Regions from separate parts of the Thermosynechococcus sp. PKX95 genome, predicted to be linked through region 2. Evidence: predicted binding sites of a transcription regulator. Region 2 holds the regulator's gene; the other holds the start of a gene.
The links. Region 2 encodes HrcA, which represses chaperone genes, less so after heat shock. Its sites were predicted from a motif close to TTAGCACTCNNANNNTNNGAGTGCTAA; they were not measured.
Positions count from the first base shown of each region.

Region 1 (5,855 bases), 670 kb from region 2:
GACCCCGATACCCCCGTCAGACACACCAGCTTACCGAGGGGAATTTCTACGGTGATGTTCTTGAGATTATTGCGAGATACCTGTTTGAGAATCAGGGATTGACCATTCCCCGGCCGGCGATCGCTGGGGGTTTCAATGCGCTTGCGCCCCGACAGATAAGCCCCCGTCAGGGAGTCGGGATGATTGAGAATCGCCTCTAGGCTGCCTTGAGCCACAATCTGGCCGCCGTAGATCCCCGCCCCTGGGCCAATATCAACAATGTGATCGGCAGCGCGGATCGTGTCCTCATCGTGTTCAACCACAATCAGCGTATTCCCCAAGTCCCGCAGGCGAAACAGTGTTTGCAGGAGGCGATCATTATCCCGCTGATGCAAGCCAATACTGGGTTCATCGAGGACATAGAGCACTCCCGTCAGGCCAGAGCCAATTTGAGTGGCCAAGCGAATGCGTTGGGCTTCACCACCAGAGAGGGTGGCCGCACTGCGATCCAGCGTCAGGTAATCTAGCCCCACATCCACGAGAAACTGTAATCGCGCGGTCACTTCCCGCAGAGCCAGCTCCGCAATCTGCTGTTGGCGGGCACTCAGTTGGAGCGATCGCAGCCGTGCTAAACACTCACGAATCGAGACACTGGTGAGATCCGTGAGGCGATATTGCCCCAAGCGCACTGCTAGGGCGGCGGGTTTTAGGCGTTGACCACCACAGGCGGGGCAGGTTTGATTGACTTGGTACTCTTCCAATTTTTGCTTGTAGGCCTCGGAGGTGGTCTCGCGGTACTGCCGCTCTAGAATTGGGATCACCCCTTGGAATTGGCGGTAATAGTCCCGTTTGCGATAGCGGGAATCGGCAGGAACGAGAATTGGGGTATCGGTGCCGTAGAGGATAATTTCCCGTTGCAACTCCGTGAGGCGGTACCACGGTGTATTGATGTCAAAGCCAAAGGCCTCAGCAATACCACAGAGGAGAGCAAGGTAGTAGTCGTGTTCTTTCTCGGCCCAGGGGGCGATCGCCAGATAGACCGGTAGTTCAGGATTGGGGACAATCAACTCCGGGCTAAATTTGCGCAAATAGCCCAAGCCATGGCACTCTGGACAGGCACCGTAGGGGGAGTTAAAGGAAAAGAGCCGCGGCGATAGCTCATCCATCACTGCCCCATGCTCCGGACAGGCAAAATTTTCGGAAAATAGGAGCGTTTGACCCTCAGTCTCACCCTCGCGGGGTACCACACTGACCATTGCTGTGCCGTTGGCATGGTGCAACGCCGTTCGCAGCGAGTCCGCTAAGCGTTCCTCAATCCCCGGCTTCAGCACAAGGCGATCGACAACAATTTCAATCGTGTGGGCATGGTTTTTATCCAGTTCAATGGCATCACTGAGGTCGCGCACCTCGCCATTAATGCGAACCCGCACAAAGCCTTCACTAGCAAGACTCGACAGCAGTTTTTTATGCGTGCCCTTTTTCCCCTTGACAATAGGAGCTAGAACTTGAAAGCGCGTCTGAGGGGGCAACTGCATCACCTGATCCACCATTTCATCAATGGTTTGGGGGCGAATCGAGCGATCGCAATGGGGGCAATGGGGTTCACCCGCACGGCCATAGAGCAGCCGCAGGTAATCATAGATTTCCGTCACCGTGCCCACCGTCGAGCGAGGATTGTGGGAAGTGGACTTTTGATCAATGGAAATCGCTGGACTCAGCCCCTCAATGGCATCCACATCCGGCTTATCCAACTGACCGAGGAATTGCCGTGCATAGGCACTCAGCGACTCCACATAGCGGCGTTGCCCTTCAGCAAAAATCGTGTCAAAGGCCAGAGAGGACTTACCGGAACCAGAAACCCCTGTCATCACAATCAGGCGATCGCGGGGCAGATCGAGGTCAATGTTTTTCAGATTATGCTGCCGTGCACCCCGAACCCGAATTTCACCCGTAGGCACTGGATCGCCCATGCTGCAAACTGCGAATGTTAAAAAACGTTACATTGAGGGTTATTATAGCAACGCGGCCAGACCCGTTTGGCACCATCCAATAAAAAAGCGGGGTGTGGTTTCCCCGCTGTGAGTGTGACTTAGGTTACTTGCGCTGAACCCAGTGAGTTTGAGGGATTCACCGACGGGTTGGGCTTAGTAGTCGAAGTCACCGCCCATGCCGGCACTGGCACCCGCAGGATTGTTGTCCTTGGGTTCGGGTTTGTCAACGATGATGCACTCGGTGGTCAGCACCATACCGGCAATAGAGGCCGCATTTTGCAGAGCCGAGCGGGTGACTTTGGCAGGGTCAACGATACCAGCATCGAACATGTTGACATATTCATCTTTGGCGGCATCATAACCCACATCGAAGGGTTTTTCTTTGACCCGTTCGACAATGATGGCACCGTTTTGACCCGCGTTTTCAGCGATGCGACGCAGGGGAGCGCTAAGGGCACGCTCAACAATGTTGGCACCAATCAGTTCTTCACCCGTCAGGTGCTCAGCCGCCCAGTTGCTCAACTCAGGCGCCAAGTGCACCAAGGTGGTACCGCCACCGGGAACGATCCCCTCTTCAACAGCGGCTTTGGTGGCGTTAATCGCATCTTCCAGACGGAGTTTGCGATCTTTCATTTCGGTTTCAGTGGCAGCACCGACTTTAATCACTGCCACACCACCGGCCAGTTTGGCCAACCGCTCCTGCAGTTTTTCTTTGTCATAGCTGGAGTCGGTTTCTTCGATTTGGCGACGGATTTGCTCGCAGCGAGCTTTGACGGCTTTTTCATTGCCTTCGGCCACAATCGTGGTGTGATCTTTGGTGATGGTGATGCGGCGAGCTTTACCGAGCATATCCAGCTTGGTATTTTCCAGCTTCAGACCGGCATCTTCGGTGATCACTTGACCCGCTGTGAGGACGGCAATATCTTCGAGCATTGCTTTACGGCGATCGCCAAAGCCGGGAGCTTTCACCGCAGCCACATTCAAGACACCGCGCAGACGGTTGACCACGAGGGTCGCCAAGGCTTCTTTCTCGATGTCTTCAGCAATGATCACCAGCGGTTTACCGGCGCGAGCCACTTGTTCGAGGATCGGCACCAGATCTTGCACTAAGGTAATTTTCTTGTCGGTGATCAGCACGAAGGGTTCATCAAGCACCGCTTCCATGCGCTCGGTGTCGGTGGCAAAGTAGGGGGAGATGTAGCCCTTGTCAAAGCGCATCCCCTCAGTGACCTCGAGTTCGGTGGTCATGGATTTGCCTTCTTCGAGGGAGATCACGCCTTCTTTGCCCACCTTGTCCATGGCATCGGCAATCATCCGACCCACTTCTTCATCGTTACCGGCAGAGATCGCTGCCACTTGGGCAATGGCTTTGGAATCTTCCACCGGACGGGCATGTTCAGCAATTTTTTCCACAAGGAAGTGGGTGGCTTTGTCAATCCCGCGTTTCAGGGCAATGGGGTTAGCACCGGCAGCCACGTTGCGCAGCCCCTCTTTCACCATGGCATGGGCAAGAACCGTTGCCGTAGTCGTACCGTCACCGGCAGCATCATTGGTTTTCGAGGCGGCTTGGCGGATCAGCGCCACACCGGTATTTTCAATGTGATCTTCCAGTTCAATTTCTTTGGCGATCGTCACCCCGTCGTTGACAATTTGGGGGGCGCCAAATTTTTTCTCCAGAACTACGTTCCGTCCTTTAGGACCAAGGGTCACGGCCACGGATTCAGCCAAGATGTCCATCCCTTTTTCGAGGGCACGACGAGCATTTTCGTTGTAGATAATGCGCTTCGCCATAGGTGTTTCCTACCTCAATCGTTCAACAGTGATGAAAAATCGCACAGAAATGTAAGGAGTGTCAGCGACTTAGCCAACAATGGCCAAGATGTCTTTTTCCGAGAGGAGAACGTAGTCTTCGCCCGCCAGTTTCACTTCAGTACCGGCATATTTGGAGTACAGCACTTTGTCCCCCACTTTCACATCCATGGGCTGACGCTTGCCGTCTTCAGTGAGTTTGCCAGGACCGACGGCGGTCACTTCGCCCACTTGGGGTTTTTCACGGGCGTTGTCGGGCAGGAGGATGCCCCCTGCGGTACGTTCTTCACTTTCGCTGACTTTGACAAAAATGCGATCGCCCAACGGCTTCACAGTTGAAACGCTTAGAGATACGGCTGCCATAGCGTACTGTTCTCCCAATTGTAAGAGTATGGATTGATAGCACTCACTGCACGGCTCATCGCGCAGTTTTTGGGGGGCAAGAGCATCACTTACAGTTGTTTAGCACTCTCACCCTTCGAGTGCTAATGTAGCGAGAGACGGTTGGCGATCGCAACTCCTGTTGCAGTACGGTTTTCCGAACGGAACTTTAGCTCTTTAGTCCCGTCGTGGCAATGCCGCGAATCAGTTGCCGCTGACCCAAAATAAACAAAATCATCACCGGCACAGTGGCAATCACCGCCGCCGCCATCATCAACGGCCAATCATTGGTGAACTGCTCCTGAAAACTGGCCAAGGAAAGCTGCACTGTGATCAGTTCTGGCTTAGTGGTAAAGACCAAGGGCTTAAAGAGGTCATTCCACTCCCCAATAAAGGTAAAGATAAAGAGTGTGACCAAGGCCGGTCGGCTCAGGGGCAAGAGAATATGCCAGAGGACTTGCCAGCGATTTGCCCCATCCAAGAGGGCTGCCTCCTCAAGGGCAACGGGCAATGTGAGAAAAAACTGCCGCATCAAAAAGACGCCAAAGCCATTGGCCGCCGTCGGCAAGATCAAGGCGCCATAGGTATTGATCAGATGACCCGCCTTGAGGATGAGGAAAATTGGGATCACCAAAAGTTGAAATGGGATCACTAGGGTTGCCAGCATCAGCAGCAAAATCGTCTGTTGCCCCGGAAACGAAAGTCGCGCAAGGGCGTAACCCGCTAGGGCTGAGGTCACCAACTGGAGCGCCGTTACCGCCAAAGCCACAAACGTTGAGTTGGCAAAGGCCAAGATAAAGTGTCCCTGCTGCCATGCTGCCTGATAGCTCTGCCATGTCCAGCCTTGGGGTGGCAACAATTGGGTAGGTAGGGTTCCCGGTGGCCAGCCCGACGTACAGAGCACCACCAGTAGGGGGCTGAGAACCAGCAACGCCCCCAGTGTCAATACTAGGGTCAACCCCAAGGAGTGACCCCTGCCCAAGAGCCGTTTCAGCCCATCCACAACCTTCCGCTCCCCAAACAAAACCCTGCGCCCTTCGGAAAGCCAGCCTCTTGGCGAGAGCTGCATGTCCAATTCTCCCTCATCCCTGCTTTAACTGCCAGTGAGGTACATTCTCCTTCCCCCTTTCATAGAGATTGATCTGCCCCACTCAGGGGGTTGGGAGGGCGCTTGAGGACATCCTTGCAATCAAGATTTTGCTCAAGACGCTATCAAGGGAGCACTATACCACCCTTTGCGTCTCGCAAGAGAGTGTTTGACCACCCTCCTGAGGACTTGCTTATTCAAAGTGCTGCAGGCACAGAGACCGATTCCAAGACAAAGCTTTGAGTTTCCTCCCCAAGTTTGCATAGGAGACAAGCTGTGCCAGTTAGAGAAGTTGCAATTGTCCACCCTTGTGGAGTGTCCAGTAATGACTCATCTGTACAACCCAAATCCTGCTGTTATTTACCGCTGGGTGATGAGTTCTTGCCTTGTTGGTTTAGGATGTGCAACCCTGCACTTAGCTCCTGTAACTGCCCAAATTGCCGTCTATGAAGGGCGGCGTGTCACCGGGGATGTTACCATGACACTTCCCGACGGCAGCACCTACAAAGGGGAATTGCTCAATGGTCGTTTTAATGGCCAAGGTATCCTTACAATGGCCAATGGCAACCGCTATGAAGGGGAATTTCGCAATGGCCGCTACCACGGTC
Region 1 is NZ_CP134171.1:921,586-927,440, reverse strand. It holds gene uvrA (excinuclease ABC subunit UvrA) at 1-1,949, opposite strand, end outside; gene groL (chaperonin GroEL) at 2,124-3,761, opposite strand; gene groES (co-chaperone GroES) at 3,831-4,142, opposite strand; gene RHH81_RS04305 (carbohydrate ABC transporter permease) at 4,330-5,154, opposite strand; gene RHH81_RS04300 (MORN repeat-containing protein) at 5,573-5,855, shown strand, end outside.
Region 1: the regulator HrcA is predicted to act here: its motif matches at 4,242-4,268, upstream of groES (co-chaperone GroES).

Region 2 (5,855 bases):
CTATTTGTTGCTGCTGAGGCGGCACCGCTGGCGAAAGTGGGGGGCATGGGAGATGTGGTGGGTTCCCTGCCCAAGGTGTTACGCCGCATGGGACATGATGTGCGCATCTTTATGCCCTACTATGGCTTCTTGCCCGACAAGGTGGAGATTCCCAAGGATCCCATCTGGATTGGCCATGCCATGTTTCAGACGTTCCATGTCTATGAAACGGTGTTGCCGGGGTCGGACGTGCCCCTTTACCTGTTTGGCCATCCCTGCTTTAATCCCCGCCGCATCTACTACGGGGAGGATGAGGACTGGCGGTTCACCTTCTTTGCCAATGGGGCAGCGGAATTTGCTTGGAACTACTGGAAACCCCAGATTATCCATTGCCACGATTGGCACACGGGAATGATCCCAGTGTGGATGCATCAGGATCCCGACATCACCACTGTGTTCACCATTCACAACTTGGCCTATCAAGGGCCCTGGCGGTGGCGCCTCGAGCAAATTACTTGGTGTCCGTGGTACATGCAGGGGCACAATACGATGGCAGCAGCACTGCAGTATGCCGATCGCGTCAATACGGTTTCGCCCACCTACGCCGAACAGATTAAAACCCCCGAATATGGTGAGAAATTGGAAGGGCTGCTGTCGTTTATTAGTGGCAAGCTCTCCGGCATTCTCAATGGCATTGATACAGAGGTCTTTGATCCCAGTACCGATCGCGCCCTTGTGCAAAACTACACCGTAGATACCCTTGAGCGGCGTAAGGCCAACAAAATTGCGCTCCAAGAGGAACTGGGGTTGGAGGTGAATTCCGGTGCTTTCTTGGTGGGGATGGTCACCCGCTTGGTGGAGCAAAAGGGGTTGGATCTGTTGATTCAGGTGCTGGATCGCTTTTTGGCCTACACCGATAGCCAGTTTGTCCTCTTGGGAACGGGCGATCGCTACTACGAAACCCAAATGTGGCAAATTGCCTCACGGTTTCCGGGGCGCTGTAGTGTCCAGTTGCTCTACAGTGATGTCCTGTCGCGGCGGATCTATGGCGGTGCCGATGCCTTCATCATGCCGAGTCGCTTTGAACCCTGTGGCATTGCTCAGATGATTGCCCTGCGCTATGGCTGTGTACCAATTGTGCGCCGTACCGGTGGCCTTGTGGATACCGTCTTTCACCATGACCCCGAGAAGCAAACGGGAACGGGCTACTGCTTTGACCGCTATGAACCCCTTGACTTCTACACCTGTCTAGTGCGGGCGTGGGAAGGGTATCGCTACAAACGGGAGTGGCACACCCTCCAGCAGCGGGGTATGCGCGAGGACTTTAGCTGGACAAAATCAGCACTAGCCTACAATGCCCTCTATAACTCCATTTATGGCTTGCCGCCAGAGACCATGCCCAATCCTAGTCCAACCCTAGTACCGGCAACGACCTGATCCTCAGGACGATGTAATGTGTGGTCATTATTGCCTACGAGTACATTGATCCCCTCTGGCAGCCCCTCCCCGATCCCCAAGGGTGGGGGCAGGAGATTGACCACTGGGTACTGGATGTGGAGGCTGCTCGGCCGCAGTTGCGGTACTGGTTGCAGCGGTTAGCACCGGGCTATTGGCTGTTGCACCAATTAAGTGCCCTTGGCCAAACGGTGATGGAAGTGAGCGATCGCCTGCGGCAACTGGAGGCAGCGGGTATTATGGTGATTGCCCTAGCCGAAGGCTACGTAAGCGATCGCCCCCCCAGCGGAGATCAGCTGCTATCCCTTTGGGATCAAGTAAAGCAGCAACTCCATCACCACACTCTCTGCCATGGCCATGCCCGCAATCGCCTCAAGCACCGTCCGCCGCCGGGTCGTGCTCCCTATGGCTATCGCCGGGGCAAAGAGCACTATGTCATTGATCGAGCGGCAGCCGTTGTCGTCAAGGATTTTGTCGAGCATTTTCTCCTCTATGGCTCCCTCAGTGCAGCGGTGCGCTTTATTGCCACCACCCACCACAAGCAGATTAGCGTAGCGACCGGTCGGCGCTGGTTGACCCACCCCGTCTATCGCGGCCATCTCTACTACCAAGGGAAAACGGTGATTCCTCAGACCCATGCCCCCCTGATTGCCCCCGATGAAGCGGCTCAGGTGGATCGGCTGTTGCGACGCCAACGCTCTCTGCCTCGTCGCAGTGCTAGTGCCCCCCATCCTCTGGCGGGATTGGTGATTTGCCGCCAATGTCAGCAACGCTTTGGCCGGACTCAGGTGCAGCCTTACCGCCAACCGAGCCAATATGCCTACTTGCGTCCCCTGCACTGTCCCCTCTCCCCCAAATGTCGCAGCATTCCCTACGACGCGGCCTTGGCTGCTGTGATTGATCAAATTGCTGAGCGCCTGCCGCCCGCGATCGCCCAACTGTCGCTGCCGCCGCCACCGTTGACGGCTCAACTGCAAGCAATTGAAACCCAACTGCACCGCCTTGCCGAACTAGAAGCCCAAGGCCTCTTGGATCCCGAAACCGCTCAACTGCGCCGCTATAAACTGGCTGGGGAACGGGCACAAATTGAGGCACAGCAGGCCCAATTGCCCCCTAGTAATCTTTTGCAACTGGCGGTGACCCTTGGTCAGCCGCAATTTTGGTACCAACTCTCGGCAGCAGAGCAACGGTTCTATCTACGGGAGTTTTTACATGCCATAGCGGTCACCAGCCGCCCGCCACAGCCTTGGTCGATCCATCTGCAATTTATTTGGGAATCCCCCATTGGCAGTACTGCTTAGCCATTTCTAGCTGAGTTTTTAGTCACAAAAGACCAATCGCCATAGCCGCAAGTTGCAACTCAGAATTGCTGAAATACAAAGGCTAGTTTATAGATAGATAAAAAACACAGATAACAAGTCACAGGTGTAAGGGGTTATGACGATTGAACTCAGCGATCGCCAAAAACAAATTCTTGGCGCCACGATTAACCATTACATTGCCACGGCAGAACCCGTCGGCTCAAAAGCGATCGCCACGGAATACAACCTCAACGTCAGCCCGGCCACGGTGCGCAATACGATGCTGCTCCTCGAAAAAAGTGGCCTGCTTTACCAACCCCACACCTCCGCAGGGCGGGTGCCCTCTGATTCTGGCTATCGCGTCTATGTGGATGAACTGATCCAGCCCATTCCCGATGTGGCTCGCAAAGCCGAGAGTCTCTTGAGTGAGCGGTTTATCTGGGGGCAACAACGCCTTGAGGTGATCTTGCGGCAAGCGGCGCAGTTGCTCTCGGATCTCAGTGGTTACATTACCCTGATTACGCTCCCCAATCGTTTGGAGCGGCAGATTCGGGTGATTCAACTGGTCGCCTTGGATTCCCAGCAGGTGATGGTGATTCTTGTGCTCGATACCTACGAAACCCAGTCGGCACTGATCCAATTGGGGCAAGGGGAAGAGGATCCTGAGCTGCGGGAGCGCACCCTCCAGGTACTGACCAACTTCCTCAATCATCAGTTGCAGGGGCGATCGCTGGTGGAACTCAGTGCCATTGACTGGCAAAAACTGGATTTGGAGTTTCAGACCTACAGTCAGCAGCTTCAGACCCTACTGCGGCAGTTGAGCGATCGCTACAGCCACCAAGGCACTTCCTTTGTCATCAGTGGTCTTGCCGATGTTCTCCAGCAGCCGGAGTTTTCCCAAGTGGAGCAGGTGCAAATGCTACTGCATCTTCTCGAAGACCAACAGGATCAACTGGCTCCCTTGATCAGTGGCGATAGCCAAGCCCCCTCGCAGGTGCAAATCCGCATTGGCAGTGAAAATACCTTAGCGCCGATGCAGTCCTGTACACTGGTTTATTCCTGCTATTGCTATGGGGACTCCCCCGTGGGCAGTATTGGCATTCTAGGGCCGACGCGGATGCCCTATGCACGGATTATTCCCCTAGTGGCCACAGCGGCAGATTATCTAACCGAACAGGTGAGTCGCCGCAAGTAAGAAAATCAAAACATCCGAGAATTCTTGTGCAGTCAACGGCCGGCTTTATCATGCACAATAAACTATTGGGCTTTCCCAGTTGGAGATATTGAAATGCCGACACCCGCCTTGCTGGTTCTTGCCGATGGTTCAGTCTTTCGCGGTTTTTCCTTTGGGGCACCGGGAACAGCCATTGGCGAAGTGGTCTTTAATACCGGCATGACGGGTTATCAAGAGGTACTCACTGACCCAAGCTATTGTGGTCAAATCGTGACATTCACCTACCCTGAGTTGGGCAATACTGGAACAACGCCCGAAGACGATGAATCCGATCGCCCCCAAGTGCGCGGTGCGGTTGCTCGCCATATCTGTGACATTCCCAGTAACTGGCGATCGCAACAATCCTTACCTGATTACCTCAAAGCCCATCGCATTCCCGCCATTTACGGGATTGACACCCGCGCCCTCACCCGCAAAATTCGTACTGTCGGTGCCATGAATGGCGGCATCTCCACGGAAATCCTTGATCCCGTTGAACTGCTGCAAAAAGTCCTTGCCGCTCCCAGTATGCAGGGACAAAATCTAGCCAAGGTGGTGACCACCCGCACCCCCTATGAATGGACAGAACCGACGCCCCCGGCTTGGGAATTTCGTCCCCAAACAGCCACCGAAGAGCCACCCTTGACGGTTGTGGCCATTGACTTTGGCGTGAAGCGCAACATTCTCCGTCGCTTGGCTAGTTATGGTTGCCGTGTGATTGTTGTGCCGGCGGATACCCCAGCGGAAACGATTCTCAGCTATGACCCCGATGGCATTTTCCTCTCCAATGGCCCCGGCGACCCTGCGGCGGTTCAGGAAGGCATTGAAACCGCACGCAAATTACTGGCGGCTCAGCGTCCCATGTTTGGCATTTGTCTGGGGCATCAGTTGTTGGGACTTTCTTTGGGGGCGGAAACCTTCAAACTGAAATTTGGTCACCGCGGGTTGAACCAGCCCGCTGGCCTGACCCGGCAAGTGGAAATTACCAGCCAAAACCACGGCTTTGCCATTACTGAAGAATCCCTTGCCCAAACCCCCGTTGAGATTACCCACTTTAACCTCAATGACAAAACCGTTGCCGGTCTGAAGCACCAAACATTGCCGATTTTCTCAGTGCAGTACCACCCTGAGGCCAGCCCCGGCCCCCACGATGCTGATTATCTCTTTGGCGACTTTGTGGCGCAAATGCGTGCCTATCGTCAACAACACCCCCGCAGCCAATGAAAGGGCGATCGCTCACCCCCTATCTCTTTCTTGCCCCTGCCTTGGGGTTACTCACACTGACGGTCTTTTGGCCAGCCCTACAGGCCTTTTTCCTGAGTTTCACCCGCTATGAGATGGATCTCCTGAGTCCGCCTGTGTGGGTGGGATGGGCCAACTTTGCGCAATTGTGGCGCGATGGTGTTTTCTGGAAAACCTTGGCCAATACTTTCCTCTATTTAGTGGTCGTGGTGCCGATTCTGGCGATCGCCCCCCTGCTGTTGGCGATTCTGGTCAATCAACCCCTGCGGGGCATCCACTGGTTTCGTGCTGCCTACTACAGCCCCGTGATTATCTCAATGGTGGTGGCGGGGATTGCTTGGCGCTGGCTCTATGCCCCCAATGGCCTCTTCAATCAACTGGTACAGGGTCTGCATCTGCGGGACACCCCGATTCCTTGGCTGACAAGTCCCCAACTCGCCCTCTTTAGTGTCATGGCCGTCACGATTTGGAAAGGCTTGGGCTACTACATGGTGATCTATCTGGCGGGACTTCAGGGGATTAGTGGTGAACTCTACGAAGCGGCAGCACTCGATGGCAGTGACGGCTGGCGACAGCATTGGGATATTACCCTACCGCTGATGCGTCCCTATATTCTTTTGGTGAGCATTATCTCAGCAATTTCTGCCACGAAGGTCTTTGAAGAG
Region 2 is NZ_CP134171.1:248,314-254,168, forward strand. It holds gene glgA (glycogen synthase GlgA) at 1-1,416, shown strand, start outside; gene RHH81_RS01120 (recombinase family protein) at 1,437-2,735, shown strand; gene hrcA (heat-inducible transcriptional repressor HrcA) at 2,872-3,930, shown strand; gene carA (glutamine-hydrolyzing carbamoyl-phosphate synthase small subunit) at 4,024-5,172, shown strand; gene RHH81_RS01135 (carbohydrate ABC transporter permease) at 5,169-5,855, shown strand, end outside.